2 linked regions of the Sphingosinicella sp. BN140058 genome follow. The protein of the gene in region 1 binds, or shares a complex with, the protein of each later gene. Links are inferred from orthologs where the notes say so. Each region holds a gene or a part of one and is shown in the gene's direction. Other genes may lie near its edges.

Region 1 (15,810 bases):
ACAATTCGCTGAACGTCGTCAACGTCAACGGCACGCTGACCTGCGCGTCCGTAGTCAACGGCACCGATCCGAATTGCCGGCCTTTCGACGCCTTCAGCCCGCGTTCCACGCGCAACGATGCTGCCCTTTACGAATACTTCGTCGACGGCAATTTCGGCACGTCGACGACGATCAACACGCTCTACAACGGCATCGCCACCGTGCAGGGTGATCTCGGCACCTACGGCATTAAGAGCCCCTGGGCCGAGCAGGGCGTGGCGATCGCGTTCGGCGCCGAGTATCGCGAAGACCGGCTGAAGAGTTTCGCAGACGAAATCTGGCGCGAGCAGAATGGCGGCAGCGACGCCGCGCTTTCGCAGCATGTCTGGGAAGGCAATGTCGAGCTTCAGGTGCCGATCGTCGAGCGCAAGAAGTTCGCCCATCTGCTGCAGTTCAACGGTGCTTATCGCCTGTCCAAGTACAGCAGCAACCCCGACACCTTCTCCACCTGGAAGGCGGAAGCCTTGTGGGCACCGGTGGCGGACATCACCTTCCGCGGCTCGATCAACCGGGCCCAGCGCGCTCCGACCGTGGTCGAAGCGTTCCAGGGTTCGAACATCAGCTACGATCGGATCACCACGGCCTATAACGATATCTGCGCACCGACGGTGACCTACGTCACCGATCCCAAGACGGGTGTCCGCACCGCTGTCTACGGTTCGCCGACGGCGTCGCGCGAAGTCTGCGCGGCCACGGGTCTTGCCGACAATCTCTACGGCAGCACCAGCCTTGTCTGCCCGGATGAGGTCGGCTGCACCGTCCGCCGCGGCGGCTTCGCCGTCGACCCGGAGACCGCCTACACCAAGACGTTCGGTGTCGTGTTGCGGCCGCGCTTCGTTCCCGGCCTGACCTTCTCGGTCGACCGCTTCCTGATCGATCTCAACGACTCGATCGGCTACAACGATTACGATTATTTCTCGAACGGCTGCCTTGCCACCGGCGACGAGTTCTTCTGCCGAATGTTCGTTCGCAATGCCGACGGAACGCTGTACAGCGCGCCCGGCGGCAATCCGTCGACGGGCTTCATCCGCGGGGGCACCACCAATTACTACAAGAGCAAGTCGCACGGCTGGGATTTCCAGGGCCAATATGCTCTGGCGCTCGGCAGCGCAGGTCGCCTGGACTTCGATTTCGCCGGATCGTTGACCACCTATGCCGGTGGCCAGGATTCGCCGATCCTCGCCAAGTATAATTGCACCGGCTATTATGGTGGCGGCTGCAGCCAGCTGATCCCGAAGTGGACCCACAGCCTTCGCGGTACCTACACCACCGCCGACCGCTTCTTCAGCGCCTCGGTCAATTGGCGGCACCTGGGCCCGCTGACCAATGTCAGCAACTCCGGCGATCCGGCGCTCGGCTACACGCCGGCTGGTGAGCGTGAGACCTTCTATCGCATCGGCGCCTACGACTATTTCGATCTGGCGCTAAGCTTCCGGGTGAACGAGGCGTTCTCGTTCCGGGTCTCCGCGAACAACATCCTCGACAAGACCCCGCCGATCCTGCCGAACTCGTACAATTATGGTCTGTCGCGCAGCAACACTCTGTCGGCACGCTACGATTCGCTCGGCCGCATCCTGGCGGTTGGCGCAACGCTCAATTTCTGACGAAAGCGAAACGGCCCGCCTCCTAAGGGGCGGGCCGCGAAATCTTGAAGAAGCGGGCCGATCACGCGATCGTGTCCGCTTTTTCGTTGATCAGAGTTCGAGGCGCGCGACCTCGCTCGCCCGGGCCGGCCGGCGGGCCTTGCCGCGGCTGAACAGCGCATAGGCGCCGACGCCGATCGCGGCCATCACCGCGACCTTGGTCGCCAGGCCTTTCTTGTTGTGCTTCCACTCGGCGCGCACCCCCATCTCGCCGGGGATGTTCGGCACCTTGCCGTGGCCCAGATCCTCGACCACGCCCTCGACGACGTTGATTCGGTCGGCGCCCATCAGCAGCAGCCAATGCATCCAGTTGCTCTCGCTGTATCGAAAGGCGACCCGGCGGATCATGCCGCTGACCGCCGACGGCGGTGTCGACGTGCCGAACACCGCCGGCCGCCGGATGTGCTCGATCGATTGGAGCACCTCGACATTCGACTGCTGGACACGGGGGCGGACCCAATCGGCGGTGAGGCCGGGATCCTGGTCGCGGTTGCGGTAAGGGTAGGTGGGATCGTTGCGGGGATCGGCATCGACGGCCCAGCCGTTGATGGCCGACGTGTCGACGAGCGTCTTGTTTCCGGTCAATGCATTCATCTCTCGGCTCCTCTTCGCTCAGGCCGCGTTCGGGATCAGCACCGGCTTGATGCAGCCGTCGAGCTTCGCCGAGAACATGTGGTAGGCGTCGGCGACATCCTCCAGCGGCACGCGGTGGGTGATCATCGCTTTGGGATTGATGTGCCCGGCCTTCACATGGTCGATCAGCCGCGGCAGCAACCGCTTCACCGAGGCCTGGTTCGCGCGCAGGGTCAGGCCCTTGTTCACGACGTTGCCGATCGGGACCATGTTGCCGGTCGGCCCGTACACGCCGACGATCGACACGATACCACCCTTCTTCACCGAGTTGATCGCCCAGTGCAGCGCGATCGCGTTGCCCGCCTCGAGCTTGAGCTTGGTGCCGAACAGCCACTGCAGCGCGTTGCCCGCGGCATCGCCGCCGACGGCGTCGATCGCGACGTCCGCACCGAGGCCGTCGGTGGTCTTCTTCATGAAGACGACCACGTCGTCGACCTCCTTGAAGTTGTAGACTTCGGCCGGGCCGAAGGTCCGTGCGAATTCCAGCCGGTAATCGATGTGGTCGAACACGATCACGCGGCCGGCGCCGAACAGCCAGGCGGAGCGCGCCGCCATGAGGCCCACCGGGCCCGCGCCGAATACGACCACCGTGTCGCCCTTCTGGATACCGCCCATTTCGGCGGCCTGGTAGCCGGTCGGGACGACGTCGGTGAGCAGCACGGCGTCGTCCGGATCCATCCAGTCGGGGATCACGGTCGCCCCGAAATCGGCATAGGGCACGCGCGCATATTCCGCCTGGCCGCCGTCATAGCCGCCGGCCGTGTGAGAATAGCCGTAGATCCCGCCGACCGCCGTCGCCTGAGGATTGGATTCGTGACAGTTTCCGAACAGGCCCTGCTGGCAGAAATGACATTGGCCGCAGGCGATGTTGAACGGAACGAGCACGTGATCGCCGGCCTTCAGATTGGTGACCTCTGCGCCGACTTCCTCGACGATGCCGCAGAATTCGTGTCCGAAGGTCATGCCGACGCGCGTGTCGGGCACCATGCCATGGTAGAGATGGAGATCCGAACCGCAGATGCAGGAGCGGGTGACCCGGACGATCGCATCCCGGGGATGCTCGATCCTGGGGATCGGCTTGTCTTTGACCCGGACCCGGTAAGGGCCTCGATAATCCATTGCCAGCATGAGGGAGCTCCTTCGTTGCGCTTTGCTCCCTAACCGGATCGCGACGTCATGGTTCCAGCCGCTCCCGGCGACGGGACCCGAGCGGCTCACGCTCCCGGTACTTTGTGTCACCATCTTGATTCACATCAGGATTTTCCGGCAGTCGGGCCGCTTTGATGGCGATACCTTCTGTGTGCAGGGGCGCAGGGAAAGAGCCAGGCGGTGCAATGGCGTGCTCACCCCCGCAGATGCGCTCGCCCCCGGAGCCGCAGGGCGATTGCGCTCGGCACCACCGTTGCATCGGGCGTGAACGCGGGATCGAGCAGCCAAGAGGTCCGCTCAATTCACATGGATGAAGTATTTTAGCCGCGAGAGCGTGCGTAGCGACTCCGTTGTTTGGCAAGCCAGGTGAAGGCGGCCGCCGCAACGATCGGTCGAGCGCGACCTGAGGTCAGCGTTTTCCCCAGACCTCCTCGAGACGCGCATCGCGGCCGCACCGGTAGCGATAGTAGCGATACCGGACCGGGTTCTTCTTGTAATAATCCTGGTGATAGGTCTCGGCTGCGTAGAAGCGGGAAGCCGCGACGACCGGGGTGACGACCTTGCCGCCGAGCACCCGGTTCGCCTCCGCCTTGGCGGCTTCGGCGATCTTTCGCTCGTCGGCATTCTTGACGAAGATCGCCGTACGATAGCTGTCGCCGCGATCGCAGAATTGGCCGCCGCCATCGGTCGGATCGATGGTCCTGAAGAAGTGGCTGACGAGAGCCGCGTAAGACACGCGGTTCGGATCGTAGAGAACCGTCACCGCTTCATAATGACCGGTGCCACCTGCCGAAACCTGTTCATAGCTGGGGTTGGCAAGCTTGCCGCCGGTGAAGCCTGAGACCGCGCGGATCACACCCGGCACCTTCTCGAAATCCGCTTCGGTGCACCAGAAGCAGCCGCCAGCGAAGACTGCTGTCGCCTGGCTCTGCGCCGAGGGTGCGGCGCCGGCGGGTGCTAAGGCGCCGATAAAGAGAAGCAGTAATCCTGCAAGAAAGGTGAGGGCGTGTCGATGAGCGGCCATCGCCCGAAGATGGTCAGTCCCGGCGCCGCCTTCAACCGCGCGCAGCTTCTCGAAATCAGGCTTGGGTGAAATCGAAGGCCATCATCGCGAACAGGAGACCGGCCAGCCCCAGGAAAAGGGCGACGAGCATGTAGCCGGCGGGACGCAGCATCTTCTGCTCCCAACCGCGCAGCTCTTCCTGATCCTTGAGCCGGTAGAAAGTGTAGCTCGACAAAACCCCGACGGCCAAGGCGATTGCTCCCCCCACGTCACATCCTCCGCTTGCAAATTTCCCAACGCCGCGCCCAGCGCCGCCCCATGTCCTCATTATAGGCGAAGAAACGGAAATCCAACGCGAGAATTGCCGCTTAACCGTTGAATCGAAACCGTTCACCGAAGGATCGCAGTGCCTCGGCGCCGTGCCCGCAGGCTGGCGTCGAGGTCACAACGGCGGCTTGATGCTACGGAGGGGCTGTATCAGCCGTGATCGGTCGCCGTCGGCAGGACGCCGCGGCGGATCTGATCGAGCTCGATTGATTCGAACAGGGCCTTGAAATTGCCCTCGCCGAAGCCCTGATTGCCCTTGCGCTGGATGATCTCGAAGAAGATCGGACCGATCATGTTCTCGGTGAAGATCTGCAGCAGCAGGCCTTCGCCCGTCTCGGGCGAGCCGTCGATCAGGATCCGACGCTTGCGCATTTCCTCGACGCTGTGGCCATGGCCGGGGAGGCGAGCGTCGATCATGTCGAAATAGGTCTCGGGGCTGTCCTGGAAGCGGATGCCGTTGGCGCGGAGCGCGTCGACCGTTGCGAAGATGTCGTCGGTGGCAAGCGCAAGGTGCTGGATTCCTTCGCCCCTATATTCGCGCAGGAACTCTTCGATTTGGCTGTGCTCGTCCTGGCTCTCGTTGAGCGGGATGCGGATCTTGTCGTCCGGCGCGGTCATCGCCTTGGACAGCAAGGCGGTCTGTTTCCCTTCGATGTCGAAATAGCGGATCTGACGGAAGTTGAAGATGCGCTCGTAGAACTCGGCCCAATGGGTCATCCGGCCACGGTTGACGTTGTGGGTAAGGTGATCGAGCGTGTGCAGACCGGCGCCATTGGCGTCCCGGACCGCTCCGGGGACGGGTTCGAAGTCGACATCGTAAATCTGCTCGGCGCCGTAGCGGTCGACGAGATACAGATAGGAACCGCCGATCCCCTCGATCGCGGGGATTTCGAGCTCGCCGGGGCCGCGCCTCGTTTCAACAGCCTTGGCGCCGCGTTCGATCGCCATCTCGAAGGCGCGCTTGGCGTCCTTCACGCGGAAGGCCATGCCGTTGGCCGAAGGCCCGTGCGCCTGGCGGAACTCGGCCGCCTGACCCGCCGGCTCCATGTTGAGGATGAAGTTGATGTCGCCCTGGCCATAATGGCGGACGTTCTTGGAACGGTGGTTACCGAGATGGGTGAAGCCCATCGCCGTGAACAGGCCGGCGAGGGCTTCGGGATCGGGTCCGGTGAACTCGACGAATTCGAAGCCGTCGAGGCCGAGGGGATTGTCGTGAAGGTTGGTCGGCGCGTTCATGGCAGCCTCTCCGTGGTCCTTGGTTTCGCTATGCCGGCGCCTCTACCAGTGGCGGGCAGGGGCGGCAAATGGATGGTTGCGCGGAAGGACCCCCGCACCCTATCTCAGCGGCGAAACGCACATTCGGAAACGACAACGCATGACCGCCACCCATTCCACCCGCATGCTGATCCTGGGCTCCGGCCCCGCCGGACTCTCCGCCGCCATCTACGGCGCGCGGGCCGGCATGGCGCCGATCGTCGTTCAGGGCATCCAGCCCGGCGGACAACTCACGACCACGACGGATGTCGAAAACTACCCCGGATTCCGCGATGTCATCCAGGGACCCTGGCTGATGGAGCAGATGCAGGCGCAGGCCGAGCATGTCGGCGCCCAGATGATGTGGGACCATATCGTCGAGGTCGATCTGTCGCGGCGTCCGTTCCGCCTGATCGGCGACGGCGGCACCATCTATACGGGCGACGTCCTCGTGATCGCGACCGGTGCCCAGGCGAAGTGGCTGAATCTTCCGTCGGAGGAGCATCTCAAGGGCAAAGGCGTCTCCGCCTGCGCGACCTGCGACGGCTTCTTCTACCGCGGCAAGAAGGTGGCGGTGATCGGCGGCGGCAACACGGCGGTGGAAGAGGCGCTCTACATGACCAACCACAGCCATGACGTCACCCTCATCCATCGCCGCGACACGCTTCGGGCCGAGAAGATCCTCCAGGAGCGGCTGTTTGCGCATCCCAACATCAAGATCCTCTGGAACAAGGCGGTCGACAAGTTCGTCGCCGGCGGCGACCCGGAGGGGCTGACCGGCATCCAGTTGCGCGACACCAGGAGCGGCGAGATTTCGCAGATCGAAGTCGATGGCGGCTTCGTCGCCATCGGCCACTCACCGGCGACCGAGTTGTTCAAGAACAAGCTCGCGCTTGATGAGGACGGCTATATCGCGGTCGAGACCGGCAGCACGCGCACCAGCGTGGAGGGCGTGTTCGCCTGCGGCGACGTGATGGACAAGACCTACCGTCAGGCAGTCACCGCCGCCGGCACCGGCTGTATGGCCGCGCTCGACGCCGAGCGCTTCCTGGCCGAAGCCGAGTTCGAAGCCGCCGTCGCTGCCTGAGGGTCAGAGGCGGGCGAGCGCCGCCTCCACCGCAGCGCGCAGCCGCTCCAGATCCGCGGGACGGGCGAAGGTGTGCGATCCGGTGGGGAGCTTCGCCGGGGCTCGGGTCAGCACGCCGTCGAAGACCGGCCGGGCGAGTTCCCGTTCGGCAGCGATCGCGGTTTCGTCGTCGCTGGCGAGGATCGCTTCGATGTGCCCGGCATGTCGCCTCAGCGCCTGCGCCGCTTCGTCCGAAAGGGCGCGGTTCTCGGGCAGTGCCATCTTTCGAATGCCTGTCAGTGCCTTCTTCCAGGACACTGACCCGAAAAGGATTTTTCGCAGGCCCGCAGGAGTCGTGAGACGTTCCTGGTAATGGCGTCGGATCGCCGCTGCCGGCAGCTCGCCCGGACGCGTCTCGACCAGCCAGGGGTTGAGCAGGATCAGGCCGTCGACGCCGGCATCGGCCCCGAACAGGGCAAGTGCGGTGGCACCGTCGCACAGGCCGATGCCGACGATCCGTTCGAGGGACGGGCATTCGCGCCGAAATGTCGCAGTTGCAGCGGTGATGTCCGGTCCGCTGCTACGCCACCCGCCATCCTCGCCTTCGCTGTCGCCGATCCCGCGACGGTCGAAGCGGAAGCAGGGTGTGCCGTCGCCGGCGAGCGCCGCCGCCAGTCGTTCGAACAAGCGGTGCGAGCCGATCCGTGTCTGGCTGCCGCCAGTGACGAACAGAAGACCGGTGGTGCCGGACGCGAGATCGAGCGAGGCGCCGAGCCTGGCACCCCCACAGTCAATCGTCAGCAGGCGGCGCATGCGCGGGCCCAAGTGTCGATGTCGGAGGCAAGTATGTCGGTAAGTTCAGATGAAGTCTGAGGTTCGGCTCGGCGCCAAAAGGGGGTAGCCTCGATCCGGCAATCGGCTGGTGCGGGGTCGGTGCTCAACCTTAGCGTCCGGAGGCGCGGGGGGACGGCGGGGATGGCTGCCATGAGGTCCGTGCGCAGTGCCTCGGAGGGCGAATAGCCGCCGGTCGCGCTGTCGTCGGTGAGCGCCGTACGCTCGAGATCGCGGACGAGGGACGCTCCCGACACCGGACTGAGCCGCCAGGCGCAGCCGACGGCGACCGCATCGTCGAGCAGGGCGCCGCCGCGGAAGGCGATGGTGGCGCGCAAGTCGGAGGGCGCGCAATCGGCTGCGGCCCGGCGCCAGTCGGCCCAGGTGAGCGTCTCGAGCGGGCGGATGCTCTCGCCGGTGGCGGGAAGATCCGGCAGCAGGCAGCGCCAGCCGCGCTCCGCCAGCAGCCGCATCGTCGCGACGATGGTTGCGCGCAGCCGATTCAACTCTTCGAAGAGCGGCGGCAGGACCAGCAAGGCCGGCGCGTCTGCGGGTCCGATCCGCAGCAGCCATTCCTCGTTGCCGTTGGTGGTGTAGCGATCGTAGGCGAGATCGCTGCGGTTCACCGCAGCGCCTTGGCCCTGAGGAAGGTCAGAAGCCGGCCGTAGCTTTCGAGCATGTCGGCATCCACCTCGTCATCCTCGATCAGGATCCCGAGCCGTTCCTCGAGTTCGCTGAGCAGGCCGGCAACCGCCATCGAGTCGAACTCGGGAAGATCGCCGAACAGAGCGGTCGAGTCCGTGAAGGCCGCGACCTGGTCGACGCCGAGCCCGAGCACGTCGACCAACACCGCGCGCAGGGTCGCGTCCACTTCCTGATCGTCGTTCAACGCGGCAACCATGATCCCAATTCCCCTCGACTGTCTGCGCGGCCTACCGTCTCACGCCTCGCCGGACAAGATCGGACACCAGACGCCGAGCAGCGCCGCCTAAGCCCGAGGCCGTGCTCGGTGAGAAAGCCTCGATCCGCCAGAGCAGGCGGCGGGTATCCATCCAGTCGCTTTTATAGGGTTCGTCTCCCGTCCCGTAATCGATCGCTTCGACGCGATCCTCGTCCAGAGCGGCGCGGAACATCGCCATCGACAGCACGGTTCCCGGCGAAAGCTGCCTGGCATCCTCGCGATAGGCGAGCTTGTGAATGGTGGCGATGCCATTCTCGATCAACCAGAATTGGGCTGCCACGGGCCGCCCCTGATGAAAGGCGAGCCCAAGCCGCAGACGATCGCCCTCCTGCTCGGCAAGCGCACGCAGGAACGCCGGAGACCCCTCCTCGGGTTTCCAACTGGCCCGATAAATCTCTTCATAGGCACGCCAAGCCTCGTCGTCGAAGCGACGGTAAATACGCGTTTCAATCGCCTTGGCGCGGCGCTCCGCGGTGTTGCGCAGCCGCGACGGGCGAGAGGCCCAATAGTCCCTGAAGCTCAGGCCCGTCGTTTCGATCCGCCATGACGTCGTAGCCGGAGCAACGAACACGATCCAGCCGGCGGCACGAAACGCTGCGGCCAGTGGGGCAGGGTCCTCGATCGGTGTCATTTCGATCGATGCGAGCCGCACGCTGCGAAGCTTCCGGGCAATCGCCGCGATACCGTCGGCGCTGCCGATCGCACCGAAGCGCAGGCTGTACCAATTGGCATAAGCCGACGCGCGGCGGCCGTTCCGCGCCAGGAACAGCCAGGTGCCTCCCGAGCGCGCTGCGAGCAGGGCACCGGGGGGCGGGCAGTGGCGGGCCAGAAGGCGGAACCAGGCGAGGCGCGCGAACAGCGATCGGCGCGCGTCGAGCGTGCCGCCCGCCGCCGAAGCGACCGCGTCCCACGCATCGAACAGTTCCACCTCGGCGGTCAAAGCGCTAATCCCCCTGGGCCGACGATGTGGCGCAGCCAGGAGCCAAGGTGCAAGCCCCCGATCCCCAACCAAGACCGCTCGACCATCTGCCGATGCGCGGCGCGCCCGCCGCGCCGGCGCTGCTCACCCGTGAGGGCCTGCTCGATTATGCGGGTCTCGAGGATCAGATCGGACGGCTTGCGGCATCGCTCCGCAGCCGAGGTCTGGCGCCCGGCGCACGCGTCGCCAGCTGGCTGCCCAAAAGCCGGATGACCGCACTACTGCCGCTCGCCTGCGCGCGGGCCGGGCTCGTCCACGTTCCAATCAACCCGGTGCTGAAACGCGCTCAGGTGGCGCACATCCTCGCCGACAGCGGTGCCGGCCTGCTGATCAGCGGCAAGGCGCGGCTTGCCGGCCTGGCGGCGGACGACGTGTCCTGCCCGGTGCTGGATGAGGAGGGCGGCGCGGCGATGCTCGCGGACGAGGATCGGCTCGGCCTCTCCGACGCGGATCCGGAGACTCTTGCCGCTCTGCTCTACACGTCCGGGTCGACCGGCCGCCCAAAGGGGGTGATGCTCAGCCATGCCAATCTGTGGCTGGGGGCGATCAGCGTCGCGCATTATCTGGGGCTGACGCCGGCCGACCGCGTGTTGGGCGTGCTGCCGTTGAGCTTCGATTACGGCCAGAATCAGCTGCTTTCCAGCTGGGCGGCCGGCGCAGCCGTGGTCCCGCTCGAATATCTCGCGGCCAAGGACGTCATCCGCGCGATCGAAGCGCACGGCATCACCACCCTTGCCGGCGTGCCGCCGCTGTGGGTGCAACTGGTGGAGGCCGCCTGGCCGCCTCGTGCCGCTCTTTCGCTTCGCCGGCTGACCAATTCGGGCGGAAGGGTGCCGGTTTCGATCGTACGGCGGATGCGCGAGCTGTTCCCGGCCGCAGAGATCCACCTGATGTACGGTCTGACCGAAGCGTTTCGCTCAACGTCGCTCGATCCCGCTCTGCTCGACGAGCATCCCGACTCGATCGGGACCGCCATTCCGTTCGCCGAGATCATGGCGGTGCGCCCCGACGGCTCGCCCGCGGCGCCGCACGAGGAGGGGGAACTCGTCCATGCTGGCCCGCTAGTGGCGAAAGGCTATTGGAACGATCCCGAGCGGACGGCGGAGCGGTTCAAACCGGCACCCGCGCATTCGGAACATGGCGGCCTCGCGGTCTGGTCCGGCGACCGGGTGCGCAGCGACGCATCGGGCCTGCTCTATTTCGTCGGCCGTGAGGATGCGATGATCAAGACCAGCGGCAATCGTGTCAGCCCGACCGAGGTCGAGGAGGCGGCGGTGGCGAGCGGCGTCGTCGCGGAGGCGGTGGCGCTCGGTTACCCCGACCATCGGTTCGGAGAAGCGATCGCATTGATCGTCCGCGGCCCGGGACCGGACGAGCAGCTCCGCGCCTACCTCAGGCGCGAGTTGCCCAATTTCATGCAACCGTCCGCAATCCTGTGGCGGGACGATTTGCCGCGTTCGCCCAACGGCAAGCTGGATCGCGAAAGGCTGAAGCAGGAGCTGATGGCATGAGCAAGGGGATGGGTCCGATCCCAGACGGGTTCGACGCGGATGGGATGCTGCTGCTGATCGGCGGACGCCGCGCCGACCATCTCGTCGCCGAGGCTGGGGACACGCCGTTGTTCGTCTACGATGCCTGCATGATTGCGGATCGCATCGGTCGCTTTCGCAAGGCCTTCTCCGGCATCAATCTTCATTATGCCATAAAGGCAAACTCCTACGCCCCGCTGCTGAGAGGGATGTCCAAGCACGTCGACGGGCTCGACGTGGCCTCGGCGGGCGAGATGGCGATGGCGATCGCCGCCGGGTGCGAGCCGTCGGATATCTCCTTCGCCGGCCCCGGCAAGCGCGACGATGAGCTCGTCGCGGCGATCGATGCCGGCGTCACACTGAACGTTGAATCGGAAGGCGAGGCGGCGCGCGCTCTGGCGATCGGCCGGGCGCGCGGCCGCCGCCCCCGGCTTGCGGTGCGGGTCAATCCCGATTTCGAGATCAAGGGATCGGGCATGCGTATGGGTGGCGGCGCGCGGCCCTTCGGCGTCGATGCCGAGCGGGTGCCGTCGCTTGTGCGCGAATTGATCGTCGCCGATGCCGAATTTCGCGGATTCCACATCTTCGCCGGCTCGCAGGCGCTGTCGGCCGACGCGCTGATCGAAGCGCAGGCGGCGACGATCGCGCTCGCCGCGCGGCTGGCCGAGGCCGCCGGAGCGCCGCCGCCGATGGTCAATCTGGGCGGCGGCTTCGGCATCCCGTACGTCAGCGGAGACGTGCCCCTGAACGTCGAGCAGGTCGGTACCGCGCTGCATGACGCGCTGGCGGCCCGTCCGAAGATTCTCGCAGCGTCGGGATTTGCGATCGAGCTCGGACGCTGGCTGGTCGGGGAGGCGGGCGTCTATCTCACCCGCATCGTCGATCGAAAGATCAGCTTCGGCAAGACCTTCCTGGTCACCGACGGCGGCATGCACCACCAGCTTGCCGCCTCAGGCAATTTCGGCCAGGTCGTCCGCCGAAACTTCCCGGTGGCGATCGCAAGCCGCTTCGGCGCGGCGCCGGAGGAGGAGGTCAGCATCGTCGGCTGCCTCTGCACGCCGCTCGATCGGCTTGCCGACGACGTCATGATGCCCGCCGCATCGGTGGGCGATCTCGTCGCGCTGTTCCTCGCCGGCGCCTATGGACGCTCGGCGAGTCCTGAGGCGTTCCTGGGGCATCCGGCGCCACGTGAACTTCTTGTCGGCAACATGTAAAGACACACTCATCTTCTTGCTGGATCTTTCCCGGCAAAGTGCAGGATCAAAGCTGTCCTCGCCTCGAGCGGGTGTGACCTGTATTGCCCCGCAGCCAGGAAGCAGTGCGAGCGAAATGGATTGCCGGTACACTCGTTCTGGGCAGCTGGAATATCGAAAGACATCGTTAACCGTCGCTGCAGGAGCAGTCCCGGTTCGGGACGGCGTCCAAAAGGTGATTGTTCCTAACGGTAATTTTACCTCTTCAGAGCATAGCAGACCCAAATCTGCGGCCGTTCGTGCTCCAGGCAGCGACGGTGGACGTGAAGAGGAAGAAATTGATGCGCGTGCACATGATCAAGCTCGCTCTCGCCGCCGGCGCCAGCACGGCTGCGCTCACCGGCTGCGCTTCGACGCCCTCCACCGGCAACCGGCTGCCGCCCGCGACCTTCGTCGGCTCGGACGATATTTCCGGTGAGAAATATATCATAGGACCGCTCGACAGCCTCAACATCTTCGTCTGGCGCAACACCGATCTCGGCGGCAAGGTGCAGGTCCGTCCCGACGGGATGATCACGACGCCGCTCATTTCGGACCTCCAGGCCGCCGGCAAGACTCCGGCCGAGCTCGCCGAGGATCTGCGTTTGGCGCTGACCAAATATGTCGAGGATCCCCGAGTCTCGGTCATGGTCGACAGCTTCCAGGGCACGTTCGGCCAGCAGATCCGCATCGTCGGCGCCACCGCCAAGCCCGCTTCCCTTCCCTATCGCGCCAACATGACCCTGCTCGACGCAATGATCGAGGTCGGCGGTTTGTCCGAATATGCGGCCGGCGATCGTGCCCGGCTGATCCGCCACGACAAGGGCTCGGGTGCTCAGAAGGAATATGATCTCAAGATCGCGCGACTGCTCAAGAAGGGCGACACCGCTGCCAACGTCCGTCTCGAGCCCGGCGACGTGATCATCATCCCGGAAAGCATGTTCTGAGCCGCCGAAGACGCTGACGGCTTCATCTCCTCTCGACCAGGATCACGCCACGGATGGACGGACTTTACGAACAGCTGCGGATTGCCCTCCACCAGGTGTGGCGGCGTCGCTGGCTCGCGCTCGGCGTCGCCTGGGGGCTGTGCCTGGTCGGATGGCTGGTCGTGGCGCTGATCCCGAACAGCTACGAATCCAAGGCGCGCGTGTTCGTCCAGCTCCAGTCGATCCTGCCGACGCAGGTCGGCATCACCGCCGCCGATCGCCAGAACGACATCACCCGGATCAAGCAGACGCTGACCTCGACCGACAATCTCGAGAAGGTCGTCCGCCGCACCGAATTGAACAATCTCGTCGCCACGAAACGCGATCTCGCCGTGCAGGTCGACGCGCTGCGCAAGGCAATCAAGGTCACGGCCCAGCAGGACAATCTGTTCGAGATCAGCGCGACGGCCAGCATTTCCGGCTTCTCCAACGGCCAGAATGCGAAGCTAGCCGCCGGCATCGTCCAGAACCTGCTCGATCTTTTCGTGGAAGCGAACCTGTCCGGGGATCGTGACGAGGCCAGCGAAAGCCTGACCTTCCTCGACGAGCAGCTTCGCCGCCGCGAGCAGGATCTGCAGGCCGCGGAGCAGCGCCGGGTCGAATTCGAGCAGAAATATCTTGGCGTGCTTCCGGGTGAGGGCTCGATCGGATCTCGCATGGCCGCCGCCCGCGCGGAGCTCTCGGGCGTCGAGCAGCAGATGATGCAGGCGCAAAGCTCGCTGGTTGCGTTGCGGGCGCAACTCGGCAGCACGCCGCCCACGTTGCCGGGGGTGGCCGGGGCGGACAACGGGTCGGTGTCGTCGCAGGTCGCGTTGCTCCAGGCCCAGCTTGCCCAGGCCGCGGCACGCGGCTGGACCGACGCCCATCCCGATGTCGTCGCGCTCAAGGCACAGATCGCCCGGCTGCGGCCGCTGGCCGCCCGGGAAGGGCCGTCGGGTGCCGCCGGCATGCCCAATCCTGCCTACGTGTCGCTGCGCGGCATGCTGGCCGAGCGCGAGGCGCAGGTTCAGGCGACCTCCGTTCGCAAGGCGCAGCTCGATGCCGATCTCGCCCAGCTCTCCTCGAAGCAGGCGACCGAGCCGGGCGTCGCCGCCCAGCAGGCCCAGCTCAACCGCGATTACGACGTGCTGAAACGGCAATATGACAAATTGCTGGAGGATCGCGAGCAGGTCCGCCTGCGCAGCGACGTCCAGACCAAAACCGCGGCGATCAAGTTCAAGGTCATCGATCCGCCGTCCGCGCCGCGCATCCCGATCACGCCGAACCGGCCGATCCTGCTGACCGCGATCCTGTTCGCGGCGCTGGCAGCGGGCGTCGGCGGTGCCTTCGTCTGGGGGCAGCTGCAGACGACCTTCCCGACCCAAAGCCGGCTGGAGGCGATCACCGGCCTGCCGGTGCTCGGATCGATCAGCGAGGTAGTCACCGACGTGGTCAAGGCCAGGAGGCGGCAGCATCTGCTCTGGCTCGGTGGCGGGGCAGGGGCGCTGGCCGGAAGCTACGCGCTGCTGATGGCCGTCGAGTTCTGGCAGCGAAGCACGGTTGCGTGAGGGGCATGAAGATGAACGACCAGAGCCCCTTACGCGCAGGCGGTTCGCTCCTCGAGCGGGCGGCCGATCTTTACGGCTTCGGCCTCGGCACGCCGCCCTCGGCCCCGCATGAGGTCACGCAGCCTGCAGCACCGGCCGCGGTCGCGCCCGCGGCTCCGGCCGCGCCCTTACGCACACCTGCGCCCGAACCTCGCCCTGCACCGGCGGCGGCAACGGTGTCAGCGCGCGTTGCGGGGCGGGGAGGCAAGATCGATCCTGAAGCACTGGCGCGAGGCGGCTTCATTGCGCCGGATGCGCCGGGAAGCGCGCTGGCGGAGGAGTTCCGGATCGTCAAGCGGCAGCTGCTGCGCAACCTCGCCGGCAGCGACGACAAAGCCCGCAACATACTCGTCTGCTCGGCGCTGCCGAATGAGGGCAAGACCTTCTGCGCGATCAACCTCGCGCTGTCGCTCGCCGCCGAGAAGGATGTCGAGGTCCTGCTGATCGATGCGGATTTCCCCAAGCCTGAGGTGCTCGCATTGCTGGGTCTCGAGGCAGGGCCGGGCCTCACCGATGCCCTTGCCGATCCCGACGCCGATCCGGAGAGCTTCGTCGTCCGCACGGACCTGCGCGGCCTGTCGCTGCTTCCAGC
Region 2 (15,655 bases), 150 kb from region 1 along the record:
CGGCCGCTGCGTCCGGAGGACATCCTGATCCTCGTCCGCCGGCGCGGCGACCTCGCCTCACTGATCGTCGCGCGACTCCATGCGGAGAATGTCCCGGTGGCCGGTGTCGACCGTTTGCTGCTGACCGCGCCGCTCGCGGTGCAGGATCTGCTCGCCGCGGCGCGGTTCGCGATGCAGCCGCTCGACGACCTCAATCTGGCGTCGCTGCTGGTCTCCCCCTTGTTCGGCTGGAGCCAGGATGACCTTTACGAAGCGGCTTTCGGGCGCAACGGTGCGCTGTGGCCGCGCGTGCGCGCGCTCGCCGCGGATCCGGCGAACCTGCCCGAGGCGTTTCGGGGCCGGCTCGCCGCCACGATCGGCGGCCTCTCCGCCATTCTCGCCATGGCGGATTATGCGACGCCGCATCAGTTCCTAGAAACGATCCTGTCGGGTGCGCCCGGCGGCCGCCGCGCCCTCCTCGAGCGGCTGGGCCCGGAGGCGCGTGATCCGATCGAGGAACTGCTCGCTTCGGCGCTGGAGTTCGAAGCCAATTCGGCACCTTCGCTGCAGCGTTTCCTCGAATGGTTCGCACGTGGCGACGTCGAGATCGTTCGCGATCCCTCCGCGCCGCTCGACGCAGTTCGGGTGATGACGGTGCACGGATCGAAAGGCCTGCAATCGCCCGTGTTGATCCTCGCCGATGCCTGCGCCGATCCCGATCGCAAGGGGGGCGGCATCGGGGGCAGTTTCACCAGCCTCGCCCTTGCCGACGAGGACATCCAGGTTCCGATCTTCCGGCCACGCAAGGAAGAATTGGTCGAGCCGCTCACCGGCCAGATCGCCAGGCTCGACCGGGACGAACGCGAGGAGCATTGGCGGCTTCTCTATGTCGCGCTGACCCGTGCGGAGGAACGCCTCTACGTCGGCGGGGCGCTCGGGCCGATGGCGAAGGGCGTGCCGCCGCTCGCCAGCTGGTATCGCGCGATCGAGACCGGACTGGCGAGCCTCGGCGCCGACTGGCAGGAGGATCCTCAATGGGGAAGGGCGCTCCGGCACGGCGACGTGCCGAAGGCTGCCCGGGCGGATCCGCGCCGTATGCCGGCGCCGGTGGTGCTGCCGGAATGGACGGCACGCGCCGCGCCACTCGAAGCGCGGCCACCGCGGCCGCTGGCGCCGTCGGCGCTCGGCGAGGACGATGTCAGCGATCCGCCGCCATCGCCGGCGATGCGCGACGCCGCGCTGCGCGGTCGCCTGCTCCATCAATTGTTCGAGCGCTTGCCGGACGTTCCTTCTGCGGAGCGGAGCGCCCGTGCCGATCGCTGGCTGCAGCAGGCCGCCGGAGTCGACGATGCGGCGCTGCGCCGGTCCCTTGTCGACGATGCCTGCGCGGTGATCTCCGATCCGCGGCATGCAGAGCTGTTCGGGCCGTCGGCGCTGGCAGAAGCCCCGATTGCGGCGGTCGTCGCCGACGGTCTCGTCGTGTCGGGTACGGTCGACCGGCTGCTCGTCGGGCCGGACAGGATCGTCGTCGCCGACTTCAAGACCGGACGGCGGGCACCGGCATCGGCCGAGGCCATTCCGGTGCCGCATCTGCGGCAGATGGCCGCCTATGCCGAGGCGTTGCGGGTGATCTTTCCGGGGCGCCGGATCGAGGCGAAACTCCTCTATACGTCGGCGCCGGTGCTGCACGATCTGCCGGACGACCTCCTTGCCAGGTACCTGCCGCAAGCCGCTTGAGACGGGGCGCCCGGCACCCTACATCAGGCTCAACTTTCAGGAGACTGCAATGGCTACCAAGAGTGTCACCGACGCATCCTTCGACACTGACGTGCTCGGCGCCTCGAAGCCGGTGCTGGTCGATTTCTGGGCGGAATGGTGCGGCCCGTGCCGGATGATCGCACCCGCGCTGGAGGAGATCAGCAACGAACTCGGCGAGAAGGTCGAAGTCGTGAAGCTCAACATCGACGACAATCCCGAGGCGCCGTCCAAATATGGCGTTCGCGGCATTCCGACGATGATCCTGTTCAAGGACGGGCTGCCGGCGGCGACCAAGGTCGGCGCGGCACCGAAGACGCAGCTGCAGACCTGGCTGGAAGGCCAGCTCTGATCGCAACCGAATTCTGATGCACGAGAAGGAGGGTGCGGCTCAGGCCGCATCCTCCTTTTCCATGTCCGGCGCCGCCGCGGGCGCGCGGCCCAGCCACCGGTCGAACGCCTGCTCGGCGCGCAGCGTGTAGAGGCGCTTGCGATTGGCCTTCTTGGCCTTGCCCTCGACCGGCGGGAACAGGCCGAAATTGACGTTCATCGGCTGATAGAGATCGGCCTCGGCGCCGCCGGTGATGTGGCCGAGCAGGGCGCCGAACGCAGTCTCAGAAGGCGGCGGCGCAAGGGTCTCGCCGCGGAGTTCCGCAGCGGCGAAGCGACCGGCCATCAACCCCACCGCCGCCGATTCGACATAGCCTTCGCAGCCGGTGATCTGACCGGCGAAGCGGATGTGCGGCGCTTTCCTGAGGCGCAGGGTCCGATCGAGCAATTGCGGGGAATTGATGAAGGTGTTGCGGTGGAGACCGCCCAGGCGGGCGAACTCGGCCTTCTCCAGACCCGGAATGGTTCGGAACAGCCGCACCTGTTCGGCATATTTGAGCTTGGTCTGAAAACCGACCATGTTCCACAGCGTGCCGAGGGCATTGTCCTGGCGGAGCTGGACGACGGCATAGGGCCAGCGACCGGTCTTGGGATCGTCGAGCCCGACCGGCTTCATCGGCCCGTAGCGCAGGGTGTCGACGCCGCGCGCCGCCATCACCTCGATCGGCATGCAGCCTTCGAAATAGGGCGTGTCCTTCTCCCACTCCCGAAATTCGGTCTTCTCGCCGTCGATCAGGCCCTGGTGGAAGGCGAGATATTGCTCCTTGGTCATCGGGCAGTTGATGTAATCCTTGCCATCGCCGCCATCCGCGCCGGACTTGTCCCAGCGCGACGCCATCCAGGCGATGTCCATGTCGATCGAGTCGCGGTGGACGATCGGCGCGATCGCATCGAAGAAGGCGAGCGCATCTGCACCGGTGGCGGCGCCGATCGATTCGGCGAGGCCCAGCGCGGTGAGCGGGCCGGTGGCGACGATCGTCATCCCGCTTTCCGGCAACGAATCGATCCGTTCGCGCACGATCTCGATGTTCGGGTGGGCGGCGAGACGGGCGGTGACCGCGTCGGAAAAGCCGTCCCGATCAACCGCGAGCGCGGACCCGGCGGGAACCTTGTGCGCGTCGGCGCAGGCCATGATCACCGATCCGAGCGCCCGCATCTCAGAATGGAGCAGGCCGACGGCATTATGCTCGGCATCGTCGGAGCGGAAGGAATTGGAGCAGACGAGCTCGGCAAGGCCGTCGGTCTGGTGCGCGGGGCTTCGCTCGCCGGTGCCGCGCATTTCGGACAGGCGTACGCTGACGCCGGCCTCCGCCAGCTGCCAGGCCGCTTCCGATCCGGCGAGACCGCCGCCGATGATGTGGATTTGTTGTGTCATTCGCCCGTGCGATAGTCGCTTTGACCAGGAGGAGAAAGCCGTGTTGGACCATGTCGGTTTCGCCGTGTCGGATCTCGCCCGCTCGCGGCACTTCTACGAGGCGGCGCTGGCGCCGCTTGGAATCACGCTGATCATGGAAGTCGGCCCGAGCGAGACCGAGAGCCGTGGCACCGCCCTGGGCTTCGGGGTCGAAGACAATCCGTTCTTCTGGATCGGCGACAACGAACGGGTCGGCGAGGGCACCCATGTCGCCTTTCGCGCGGTTACCCGCGCCGAGGTGGACGCGTTCCACGCGGCGGCCCTTGCGGCGGGCGGCCGCGACAACGGCGCACCCGGCCTGCGGCCGCATTACGGACCGACTTATTATGCCGCGTTCGTCCACGATCCCGACGGCATCAACGTCGAAGCCGTCTGCCATCGGGAAGAATAGACCGCGAAAGCCCGGCTAAACCAAGGATGGATGCACCATTCTCGGACCAGGCTGATTCAGCCTGATCCGATCATGCTCTACTCCGCGCTGCCGTCGATCGCGGCGTCGCTTGCTGCCAGGGTCTGGTCCTCGACGTCGACGACGACCTCGGCTTCCTCTTCGCTTTCCTCGATGCGTGCCGCCGAGACGACATGTTCGCCGTCGGCGACCCGGAACAGGATCACGCCCTGGGTATTGCGCCCGGTCACCCGCACCGAGCCGACAGTGGTCCGGATCAGCTTGGCCTGATCGGTGACCAGCATCAGCTGCTCGCCGCTATGGGCTGGGAAGCTCGCGACCACGGGTCCGTTGCGATCCGAGCTGACGATGTTGGTGATGCCCTGGCCGCCGCGGTTGGTGCGGCGATATTCGTAGGCCGAAGTGCGCTTGCCGTAGCCGTTGGCGGTGACGGTGAGCACGAACTCCTCGGCGGCCTGGAACTGCGCCATGCGCTCCGGCGACAGGGTCACTTCGCGCTCGCCCTCCTTCCACGGCGCGGCCTTGAGGTAATCTTCGCGCTCCTGCGGCGTCGCATCGAAGCCGCGCAGCACCGACATCGAAATGACCTCGTCGCCGTCGGCAAGGCGGGCGCCGCGGACGCCGGTGGAATCGCGGCTCTGGAATTCGCGCACGTCGGTCGCGGCGAAGCGGATCGCGCGGCCGTTGCGGGTGGCGAGCAGGACGTCATCCTCTTCGGTGAGCAGCGAGACGCCGATCAGGCGGTCGTCGGAACCTTCCTCGAAGCGCATCGCGATCTTGCCGCTGGTGCGGATGTTGGCGAACGCGTCCATCGAATTGCGCCGCACCGATCCCTTGGCGGTGGCGAACATGACGTGGAGCGCGCTCCACTCCTCCTCATTCTCCGGCAGCGGCAGGACGGTGGAGATGGTCTCGCCTGCCGCCAGCGGCAGCAGATTGATCATCGGTCGCCCGCGAGTCGCCGGACCGCCCTCGGGCAGGCGCCAGACCTTCATCCGATAGACCTTGCCGAGGGTCGAGAAGAACAGCACCGGCGTGTGCGTCGACGTCACGAACAGATGGGTGACCGCATCCTCGTCCTTGGTCGCCATGCCGGCGCGGCCCTTGCCGCCCTTGTTCTGGGCGCGGAAGGTGTCGAGCGGAGTGCGCTTGATATAGCCTTCCATGGTCACGGTGACGACCATGTCCTCGCGCTCGATCAGATCCTCGTCGTCAATCCCTTCCGCAGACGGCGCGATCTCGGTGATGCGCGGAGTCGCATAGGCCGCATCGATCGCGTCGAACTCCTCCTGCATGACCGCATAGAGCTTGACCCGGTCGCCGAGGATTTCGAGCAGTTCGGCGATGGTAGTGGCGAGTTCGCGCAGTTCGCCGGCAATCTCGTCGCGGCCGAGCCCGGTCAGGCGGTGGAGCCGGAGCTCGAGGATCGCGCGAACCTGCACGTCCGACAGCCGGTAGGTGGCGTCATCCGCCTGATGCTCGACCGCTTCGACGAGCTTGATGTAGGGTGCGATCTCCTCGATCGCCCATTCGCGGGCGAGCAGGGCGGCCCGGGCTTCGGCCGGTGAGGCCGAACCGCGGATGATCCGCACCACCTCGTCCAGATTGGTGACCGCGATCACCAGCCCGAGCAAGATGTGGGCGCGCTCGCGGGCCTTGTTCAGCTCGAACTTGGTGCGCCGCGTGATCACTTCCTCGCGGAACTTGACGAACGCCTCGATGATGTCGCGCAGGTTCAGCGTTTCCGGGCGGCCGCCGCGGATCGCGAGCATGTTGGCCGGGAAGCTCTGCTGCGCCGGCGTGTGCCGCCAGAGCTGGTTCAGCACCACGTCCGCGGTGGCGTCGCGCTTCAGCTCGATGACGACGCGGACGCCCTCGCGGTTCGATTCGTCGCGGATGTCCGCGATGCCCTCGATCCGCTTGTCCTTGGCCGCTTCCGCGATCTTCTCGACCAGGTTGGACTTGCCGACCTGGTAGGGGATGGCGGTGAGGACGATCGACTGGCGATCGCCCCGCGCGGTCTCGACGACGTGGCGGGCGCGCATGATGATGCTGCCGCGGCCGGTATGATAGGCGTTGCGGGCGCCGCCCTGGCCGAGGATCAAAGGTCCGGTCGGGAAATCCGGGCCGGGCACGATCTCGATCAGTTCGTCGACGGTGATCGCCGGATTCTGGATGTAGGCGCGGCAGGCGGCCAGCACTTCGCCGAGATTGTGCGGCGGGATGTTGGTCGCCATGCCGACGGCAATGCCGCCGGCGCCGTTGACGAGCAGGTTCGGAAAGCGCGCCGGCAGCACCTGCGGCTCGCGCTCCGACGCATCGTAGTTCGGCTGGAAATCCACCGTGTCCTTGTCGATATCATCGAGCAAGGCGGAGGCGACGCGTGCGAGGCGGGCCTCCGTATACCGCATCGCCGCGGGCGGATCCGGGTCCATCGAACCGAAATTGCCCTGGCCGTCGATCAGCGGCACCCGCATCGACCAATCCTGGGTCATGCGCGCCAGCGCATCGTAGATCGAGCTGTCGCCGTGCGGGTGATATTTACCCATCACGTCGCCGACCAGTCGGGCGGACTTGCGGTAGGGCCGACCGGCGACGAAGCCGGCCTCGTGCGCGCCGTAGAGTATGCGGCGATGCACCGGCTTCAGGCCGTCGCGCACGTCGGGAAGCGCGCGGCTGACGATCACCGACATTGCGTAGTCGAGGTACGAGGTCTTCATCTCGTCGACGATGGAAATCGGAGAGATATCGCTGTTGTCGATGGTCGGCGGTACGCTGGCCACTTACTGTTCCTGTTGCTGCGGGGTGCGTCCGAACGGACGTCTGGAATGATCGCGGTGGACCCTAGCGCCTGTTTCCGCCGAGCGCCACCCGCGCGTGCACGCGTACGCGCGCGCACGCGTCGCCTAGAAGGTCATCCCCGGTGGAAGCGCCAGCGGGTGTCGTCGCTGTTGGCGGCGTCATAGGCATAGCCGTCGCTGTCGAAGCCCTTGACCTGGTCCGGGTCCACCAGGCCGTGCTCGCAGATGTAGCGTGCCATCATGCCCCGCGCACGTTTGGCGGCGAAGGTGTTGAAGCGCAGGCCGTTCGGACCCTCTTCGCGGAAGTCGATCTCGATGACGCGAACGCTCGCAGGCAGCTTGCCGTCGACCGCCTGCCAATATTCCTTGCTGGCGAGATTGATCACGGTGTCGCCGCCCGTCTCCGCGAGATCGGCGGCGAGCCGATCGGCAATCCTGCCCTGCCAATAGTCATAAAGGTTACGGCTGCGGCCCGGCGCCCATCTGGTACCCATTTCCAGCCGGTAGGGACGGATCGCGTCGAGCGGGCGGAGCAGGCCGTAGAGACCCGAAAGGATGCGCAGATGGTCCTGGGCGAAGCGCACCGCCTGATCGTCGACGCTGTGCACCTCGAACCCGGCATAGACGTCGCCTGCGAAAGCGTAGAGCGCCGGACGCGTCGGTTGCTCGGCAAAGCCGCGGTAGCGCTCGACGTTGAGCGCGGCGAGCGGCTCCGAGATGTGCATCAGCCCGGCAAGCTTCGGCTTGGACAGCCTGGCGGCGGCGGCGGCGAGCGCCTCGGCCTCTTCGGCGAACCGGGGCTGGGTCGGGTCGAGCGGGGGCAGGGGACGCTTGTAATCGAGCGTCTTGGCAGGTGAAATGACGGCAAGCATCGGGTGCGGTTAGCGATGCCGCGGCTTTGCTGTCAAACCGCCGCCCGAGGCGAGGGATTGTGGCGTGTTTCCGGCCGTTTGCGGTTCAAGCGGGGTTCAGTGCCGGGGCGCTAGAAACAGGCAGGGAATGACGATAGTAGAGCCACCCTCTCCAGGGCGGTGTTCGCTGCGGGGCAGTTCATCAGGAGGCATTTCGGTTATGGCTTCGGTTTCCAGGCTTTCGCTCGGAATCGCCCTCGCGCTCGGCACCGCCTCGGTCGTCGCGATCGCGCCGGCGGATGCGAAGAAGGCGCCCTATACGGGGCCGAGCTTCACCAAGGAGGAGCGGGCTTCGCTTGCCGCGCTGGAGGCGGCGCTCGCCGCCCGTAATTACAGCGCCGCCAACGCCGCGCTGACCACCGCGCAATCCGCCGCGCGCGGCGCCGATGCGCGCTACCAGCTTGCCGGCCTGCAGCTCCGCCTCGGCCGCGAGACCAACAATACCGCCCTCCAGGGCGCCGCGGTCGACGATTTGCTGGCGAGCGGCCGGATCCCCGTGGCCGAGCAGGCGCCGCTGTACGCGACCCAGGGCGTGCTCGCCTCGTTCGCCGGCAAGCGCGAGCGCGCGGAGACCGCGCTCGCCCGCGCCTTCGAACTCGCCCCGAGCCCGGATGCAGCGATCGCGCTCGCCCGGGTCAAGCTCGACCTGCGCAAGAATGCCGAAGCGGTCGCGCTGATCGACCGCGCAATCGAGCTTCAGGCGGCAAGCGGCCAGAAGGCACCTGAAGCCTGGTACCGGCGCGGCCTGACCCTGGCGACGATGAATGCGATGGCGCCGCAGGCAATCAAGTTCAGCCGCGCGCTGGTCGCCGCTTATCCCAATGCGACCAACTGGCGCGACGCGGTTCTGCTCTACCGCGATTATGCGAAGCCCGATGCGGCCACCACGCTGGACGCCACCCGGCTGCAGCGCCTGTCCAAGGCGCTCGCCGGGGAGCGAGACTATATGGAAGCGGCGCAGGCCTTCGGCAGCGCCAACCTCCCGGCAGAGGCGCAGTCCGTGTTTCAGGAGGGGGTGAACGACCGCATGGTCGATCCCGCCAAGGCGACCTTCAAGGAAGCCATCGCCACCTCCAAGAAGAACGCCACTTCTGCCAAGGCGAAGCTCGCCGCGGCCCGCACCGCGGCGGCCTCGGCAGCGACCGGTACCGCCGCGCTCGACGCGGGCGACCAATATCTGAGCTTCGGCGACTATGCTGCCGCCGCCGACCTGTATCGCATCGCGCTCCAGAAGGGCGGGATCGATCCCAATGTCGGCAACACCCGTCTCGGCATTGCGCTCGCGCTCGCCGGCCAGCGTCCGGATGCCGACGCTGCCTTTCGCACGGTCGGCGGCCCCCGCGCCGACCTCGCCGCCTTGTGGCTGATCTGGCTGTCCCAGCGCGCCTGATCGCCGAACCACCATCCCCCCTCAGGAGAGTTCGTCATGAAGTTCGTTTCCAGCCTCGCGATCGCCGCCTCGCTGATCGTCGGCGGCGTCGCTGCGGCCCCGGCCGTTGCCCAAGACAAGGCTGCCAAGGCGCCCGAGCGCAAGTTCAAGCTCAGCAAGGAAGCGCAGAACGCGATCGCGGCCCTCCAGAAGTCGCTCACCGAAAAAGCGGCCGATTTCCCGGAGAAGCTCGCCGCCGCGCAGGCGGTGGCGAAGAACACCGACGACAAATATGTGATCGCTAAGTTCCAGCTCCAGCGGGCGTCCGAGGAGAATAACAAGGACGCGCAGCGCGCCGCGGTCGAGGCGATCCTCGCCAGCGGCGGCGCCGACGCTTCCGAGACCACCCAGCTCCAGACCTATCTCGCCGGCAATGCGATCGAGTCCGGCGATTACGGCGCGGCGGAAACCTTCTATGCACAGAAGATCGCCGCCAATCCGAACGATCTCGACAGCGTCGTCAATCTCGCCCGCGCCAAGATCGAGCTGAAGAAGGAAGCCGAGGCGCTGACCCTGCTGCAGAAGGCGATCTCGATGAGCAAGGCTTCCGGCCAGAAGCCGCCCGAAGCCTGGTATCGCAACGCGCTCGGCATCGCCTACAAGCAGAAGAACACCGCACTCTCCAACCAGCTCGCGACCGAAGTTCAGCAGGCCTATCCGAGCCCGGAGAATTTCAAGAATCTGGTCTCGATCTCGGTCCCGGCAATTGCCAAGGACGAGGAAGCCTATGTCGATCTGATGCGCCTGATGCAGGACAGCGGATCGCTCGAGACCGGCGAGTATCTGCGTCTCGCCGAATATCTCGATTACAACCGCAATTGGGGCGAGGCCAAGGCCGTGCTCGAGGCGGCGGCCAAGTCCGGCAAGTCCGGCGCGGGGCATGCCGCGCTGCTGACCAAGGTCAACAGCCGGGTCGCGGAAGACAAGGCGGCGTTGCCGGGCGTCGAGCCGAAGGCACGCAGCGCCGCCAACGGGCAGCTGGCGGCGAACCTCGCCGGGATCTATGCCGGCTATGGCGATTATACCAAGGCGGCTGAGCTCTATCGGCTCGCTTTGCAGAAGGGCGGCGTCGACGCCAATCTGGTCAACACCCGGCTCGGCATCGCTCTGGCTCGCGGTGGCAACCGCGCCGAGGCGGAAACCGCGTTCAAGGCGGTGACCGGCCTTCGCAGCCAGGTCGCCAATCTTTGGATGGCCTGGCTCGCCCAGCGCGGCTGAGCCCGAACGTTTCGGAACGAGGAGGCGCCGGAGCGATCCGGCGCCTTTTTCGTCCCGGCCATCCCGGATCGGGCCGGGCGCACTGCCGTGGCCCCAATTGACCGCTTCCCCGATTGTGCCGGCCTTGTTAACCTCTCTGCGGCACAGATGCCCGCCATTCGCGTGAGCTGAGGACGATGCGCTTCGACGACATGATTGCCACGGTGCTGGAGCAGGGGGAGGGAAGCCCCGCTGCGATCGCCGCCAAGTGGCGCCAGCTCGTCGACCTGATCGCCCAGCGCCGTGCGGTTCGCCTCAGCGATCAGGCGCTGCAGGCGCTCGACTGGCTGCGCGCCTTCCGGCTCGAAGTGCCGGCGGACACACGCTGCGCGACCGCGCGCAGCTTCTCGGGGCGGCGGGTGTCGGCGGCCGCCGTCGCCTTCTTCGCCGAGGACAAGCCGACCGTCGCCGGGCCGCTCATCTCCGGCGCCTTGCTCACCCGCGACGAATGGATCGCTCTGCTGCCGAGCCTGACCCCGACGGCACGTGCGCTGCTGCGCCACCGCCGGGACCTCGGCCCGGACGTCGAGCATGCGCTGGCGAGCTTTGGCCCTGCCGATTTCGCGCTCTCCGGCACGGTGGCGCCGGTCGCCGCGGCGGAGGTGCGGGCACCCTCGCTCGATGCCGGCGAAACCCAGATCCGCGATCTCGTCGCCAGGATCGAGAATTTTCGTCGGCATCGCGAGGCCGTCGCTCCGTCCTCTCCGTCAGAGCCGCCGCAGCCGCGCGCCACCGGCGATTTCCAGTGGGAGGCGGGGGCCGACGGCATCATCGTCTGGGTCGAAGGCGCGCCGCGCGGACCGCTGATCGGCCAGAGCATCGCTTCGATCGCCGACCGCGGACAGTTCGGAGTCGACGGCCAGGCCGCCGGCGCGTTCGAGAAGAGGGCGCCGTTCCGCGATGCACGGTTCAGCGTCGCCGGGACGGGCGCCGTTTCGGGCGACTGGCGAATCTCCGGCGTTCCCTTCTTCGATCCGGTCCAGGGCAGCTTTCTCGGCTATCGCGGCAGCGCGCGCCGCCCGCGCGTCGACGAGGTCGCCCATGGCGACGGCGCGGCCGGCAAGGCGGGCCTGTACGGCACCAACCTTCCCGCCGATTCGCTGCGTCAGCTGATCCACGAGCTGCGCACGCCCTTGAACGCCATCGTCGGCTTCGCCGAGATGATCGACGGCCAATATATGGGGCCTGCGGCGGCAAGCTATCGCGGCCGCGCGTCCGAAATCATGGAGCAGGCCGGCCGATTGCTGTCGGCCGTGGACGATCTCGATACCGCGGCCCGGATCGAAACGCGGGTCATGCAATTCGAGGAAGCGCCGGTCGATGCCGTGTCGCTGCTGTGCCGGCTGCACGACGCCTATGAGCGGGTTGCGCGCCAGCGCGGCAGCCGGATCGCAATTGAGATCGAAAAGAACCTGCCCGCCGCCAAGGTCGAACTGGCCGCGGCCGAGCGGATGTTCGCGCGCATGCTCGCCGCCACGATCGGCCTTGCCCAGGAGGGCGAGGTGATCGCAGCGACGATGGGCATGGGCACGATGGGCGCGCAGCGCATGCTTTGCCTGGCGATCGACCGCCCGCACGCGATCGACGGCCTCGACGAGCGCGCCTTGCTCGATCCCGGCTACAGCCCCGACGGCGACTGGCCAGGCGCGCCTGCGCTCGGCCTCGGCTTCGCGCTACGCCTGGTCCGCAACCTTGCCGAAGCGGTCGGCGGCGCCCTGATCGTCGGCGGATCGCGCTTCTTCCTCTATCTCCCGCCCGAAGGTCCGGCCGAATTGTCGAGCGGGCAGCAGCAATAAGGGAATCCTCGTCGCCGGCGGCGTTCGCGCCCCAGATGGCAGACGAGGCGTTGGTGTTTTCGGAAAATCGCCATCTGGGGCGCTCATCCTCCCTGTCGCCGTAGGCGATGGGGAGGGAGACCATGCGAAGCATGGTGGAGGGGCTATCGGCGGCGGAGGCCCCTCCACCAGCTTTCAGCTGGTCATGAGCAAGTGCGGGCTGCACTGCAGCCTGCAGTCGTGCCGGGGGCACGACGGGCTTGCTCATCCCCATCCGCTTTGCGGACAGGGAGGATAAGGATGGCCGCTTGCCAACACCGCGGCGGCTCCGCTAATCGCGAAGCTGCCAGCGGGGTACGGGCCTGTAGCTCAATGGTAGAGCCGGCCGCTCATAACGGCTAGGTTGCGGGTTCGAATCCTGCCGGGCCCACCACGCGCCTCCGCGGCGACGCAATTCTCGGCATTTGCCACATGCGGGACACCCGGCTACAGGGGGCGCGCGTCGGGGAGTGGCGCAGTCTGGTAGCGCACCTGGTTTGGGACCAGGGGGCCGTAGGTTCGAATCCTATCTCCCCGACCATTTTGTTGCCGTTGCCGTGCCTGCGTCGGTCTCTTGCATCAGCGCCGCAACCCTTCCGGCGCGCAGATCGCCACTGAGCGTCAATCTGCGCCGGGGACTGCCTCGGCAGGGATGCGGGCGATCACCTTGATTTCGAAATCGAAGCCGGCGAGCCAGGTCACGCCGACCGCGGTCCAATTGGGATAGGGCGGCGCACCGATCTCGGCGGCGCGAACCGACATCACCGTCTCGAGCTGCGCCTGCGGATCGGTGTGGAAGGTGGTGACGTCGACGATGTCGTCGAAGCTGCAGCCGCCGGCGGCGAGCACCGCCCGCAAATTGGCGAAGGCGCGGCGGACCTGGTCCTCGAAGACCGGCTCCGGAGAGCCGTCGTCGCGGCTGCCGACCTGCCCGGATACGAACAGCAGGTCGCCGGAGCGGATCGCCGGCGAATAACGGTGGAGATCGTAGAGCGCGTGGCGATCGGCAGGGAAGACGGCGTCGCGTCTGGACATGGGCAATTCCTTTTCAAGACGAGAAGGTTGGGAAGAAGCGAGGTCAGGCGCGGCGCGCCAGTTCCTCGGGGGTGAAGTCGGCCGACGCGGCGATGCTCTTCTGCCGATCCAGTTCCTCGATCCGGGCGGCGAGCGCGCTGCGGACGTTGGCGTAGGCGTCGGCGCCGAGGACGAGGCGCTTGGGGAGGGACGAACCCTGGTCGGCGAGGGCGATCATCGCATCGGTCATCCGATCCGGATCGCCCTTGATCGTCCACGCGCCGGCGGCGAGCGCGTCGCGCAACTGCCCGGCAGGCGTGTCGGCATAGGCGCCGAGCGGGGTCGTGCGGGCGAAATTGTCGCCGAAGCCGGTGCGGGCCGGTCCGGGCTCGACCAGGGTGATCTCGATGCCGAACGACGCGACTTCCTGCGCGACCGCCTCGACGAAGCCCTCGATGCCCCATTTGGTCGCGTGATAGAGGCTGAAGCCCGGATAGGCGATCTGACCGCCTTCGCTCGAGACTTGCAGGATGCGGCCGCCGCCCTGGCGACGCAGATGCGGAAGCGATGCGCGGATCAGGGCGATCGCACCGATCAGGTTGGTGTCGACGATGGCGCGGACCTGTGCGTCGTCGGCTTCCTCGGCGGCGCCGAGCAGGCCGTAGCCGGCATTGCTGACGACGATGTCGATCCGGCCTTCCGCGGCGAACGCGCGGTCGACGGCTGCACGAACCGCATTCTCGTCCCGAAGATCGGCGGCGAGGATGGTGAGGCGGCGCGGATAGACGGCGCGGAGCTCGCGAACGGCATCGGCGCTGCGGCTGGTGCCGACGACCCGGTCGCCTCGCGCCAGCGCCTTTTCGGCGAGCAGCCGTCCCAGGCCCGACGATATGCCGGTGATCAGCCAAGTCTTGTTCATGGTTGCGTATCTCCTTGTGGCACGGAGATAGGGCAACCTGATTGTGCGGATTAGCCGTTGAGTTCGGCATGGGCTGGTGCAAGATCGCCAGCAATGAACCGGCCATCGCTCAACGATCTCACCGCCTTTATGGCGGTCGCCACCCATCGCAACTTCCGGCGCGCCGCGGATTCGCTCGGAACCGCGCCGTCGACCTTGAGCCATGCGATGCGGGCGCTGGAGGAGCGGCTCGGCGTCCGGCTGCTGAACCGAACGACGCGCAGTGTCGCACCGACCGAGGCCGGGATGCAGTTGCTCGCTCAGCTGCAGCCGGTGCTCGCCTCGCTCGACGAAGCGCTAAACGGTGTCGCGGAATTCCGCGGGGCGGTGGCCGGCACGGTGCGGATCAATGCGCCGCGTGTCGCCGCCTCTTTGCTCGTCCGCGACATCGTGCCGATGGTGGCGGAGCGCTTTCCCGAGGTCGTGGTCGACATCGTCGTCGAAGGCCAATTGATCGACATCGTCGCGTCCGGCTTCGATGCGGGTGTCCGGCTCGCCGGATCGATCCCGCGCGACATGATCGCCGTGCCGATCGGCCAGCCGGTGCTGTTCGTCTGCGTCGCCGCGCCCGGCTATCTCGACCGCTTCGGCACGCCGGAAACGCCCGACGATTTGGCGCGGCATCGCTGCATCGGCCACCGCATGCCGAGCGGCAAGCTCTATCGCTGGGAGTTCGAGCGGGCCGGCCAGGAACTGGTCGTCGATGCCGGCGGCAGCCTCATCCTCGACGACGAGGAACTGATGGTCGACGCGGCCGTGGCCGGCCTCGGCATCGCTTACGTCGCCGGCCCCGCCGCCGAAGCCGCGCTTCGCGACGGCCGCCTGCGTCAGCTGCTCGCCGCCTGGACCCCTGCGCCCGAAGCCGTGGCGCTTTACTATCCCGGCCACCGCGCGGTGCCGCCGGCTCTCCGCGCCTTTCTCGACTGCGTGAAGGCGGCGCGCGGCCGGTCTGTCTAGCCCGTGCGCGGGGCGGCGAGCGCCTCGCACAGCCGGTCGGTTGCGAGCGCTATCCGCGACTCGGCGCTGTCACGATTGGCCGGGCTGTTCTGCACGGCCTGCGTCTCGGTGTTGAAGGCGAGCAGGGTGCCGAGTCGCTGATCGGGGCAGAGGCTGAGATAGGCGCGGAAACCATTCTGGTCCCCATTGTGGCCGACGAAGCGGATTCCTGCGCGCTGGTCGAGGAAGAAGGAGAGGCCGCTTTGTGTGGTCGCCGCCATCCGCCCCTGGGTGAAATCCTCGCCGGCGGCGATCTGCGGGCGCCACATTTCCTCGAGCGAGGATCGTTTGAGCACCAGATCATAGTCGCCCGCGCGCGCCGGATCGCCGAGCAGGAAGGCGACGTAGCGGGCCATGTCGGGCAAGGGCGCATTGAGGCCGCCGTTCGACACGGTGACGCCGGTGTCGACGTCGAACGGCGCGGCCACCCTTTTGCCGTTCCGGACGAAATAGGAATGGGCGCGGTGGCGGAGCAGGTGCGGCGGCGTGCGGTCGAAATAGCTGTCGTGCATGCCGAGCGGCTTCAGG

The links.
Region 2: the proteins of trxB (region 1) and trxA are in contact, whole or in part, in a crystal structure (PDB 1F6M), measured with the Escherichia coli proteins. The link is inferred for Sphingosinicella sp. BN140058 from one-to-one orthologs.

Annotation. Positions count from the first base shown.
Region 1 is NZ_CP035501.1:5,153,131-5,168,940, forward strand. The notes cover bases 5,298-8,152. They hold trxB (thioredoxin-disulfide reductase), read left to right. Parts: upstream 5,298-6,169; coding sequence 6,170-7,135; downstream 7,136-8,152. Other genes in these bases: hppD (4-hydroxyphenylpyruvate dioxygenase), read right to left, coding at 5,298-6,030; ETR14_RS23405 (hydrolase 1, exosortase A system-associated), read right to left, coding at 7,139-7,927; ETR14_RS23410 (hypothetical protein), read right to left, coding at 7,912-8,152. Outside these bases: ETR14_RS23375 (TonB-dependent receptor domain-containing protein), read left to right, coding at 1-1,643; ETR14_RS23380 (hypothetical protein), read right to left, coding at 1,734-2,276; ETR14_RS23385 (zinc-dependent alcohol dehydrogenase), read right to left, coding at 2,295-3,443; peptide-methionine (S)-S-oxide reductase MsrA, read right to left, coding at 3,874-4,488; ETR14_RS28605 (hypothetical protein), read right to left, coding at 4,544-4,717; more of hppD, read right to left, coding at 4,945-5,297; more of ETR14_RS23410, read right to left, coding at 8,153-8,571; ETR14_RS23415 (acyl carrier protein), read right to left, coding at 8,568-8,846; ETR14_RS23420 (GNAT family N-acetyltransferase), read right to left, coding at 8,878-9,846; ETR14_RS23425 (acyl-CoA ligase (AMP-forming), exosortase A system-associated), read left to right, coding at 9,939-11,396; ETR14_RS23430 (pyridoxal-dependent decarboxylase, exosortase A system-associated), read left to right, coding at 11,393-12,628; ETR14_RS23435 (XrtA/PEP-CTERM system exopolysaccharide export protein), read left to right, coding at 12,949-13,593; ETR14_RS23440 (XrtA system polysaccharide chain length determinant), read left to right, coding at 13,647-15,179; ETR14_RS23445 (exopolysaccharide biosynthesis protein), read left to right, coding at 15,191-15,810.
Region 2 is NZ_CP035501.1:5,305,364-5,321,018, forward strand. What follows is about bases 726-3,425. They hold trxA (thioredoxin), read left to right. Parts: upstream 726-1,765; coding sequence 1,766-2,086; downstream 2,087-3,425. Other genes in these bases: addA (double-strand break repair helicase AddA), read left to right, coding at 726-1,716; trmFO (methylenetetrahydrofolate--tRNA-(uracil(54)-C(5))-methyltransferase (FADH(2)-oxidizing) TrmFO), read right to left, coding at 2,126-3,425. Also shown: more of addA, read left to right, coding at 1-725; more of trmFO, read right to left, coding at 3,426-3,499; ETR14_RS24105 (VOC family protein), read left to right, coding at 3,540-3,929; gyrA (DNA gyrase subunit A), read right to left, coding at 4,007-6,730; peroxide stress protein YaaA, read right to left, coding at 6,862-7,620; ETR14_RS24120 (lipopolysaccharide assembly protein LapB), read left to right, coding at 7,820-9,049; ETR14_RS24125 (tetratricopeptide repeat protein), read left to right, coding at 9,086-10,306; ETR14_RS24130 (HAMP domain-containing sensor histidine kinase), read left to right, coding at 10,483-12,141; ETR14_RS24145 (RidA family protein), read right to left, coding at 12,781-13,194; ETR14_RS24150 (SDR family oxidoreductase), read right to left, coding at 13,238-14,092; ETR14_RS24155 (LysR family transcriptional regulator), read left to right, coding at 14,186-15,088; ETR14_RS24160 (serine hydrolase), read right to left, coding at 15,085-15,655. UniProt on the Escherichia coli protein: Participates in various redox reactions through the reversible oxidation of its active center dithiol to a disulfide and catalyzes dithiol-disulfide exchange reactions.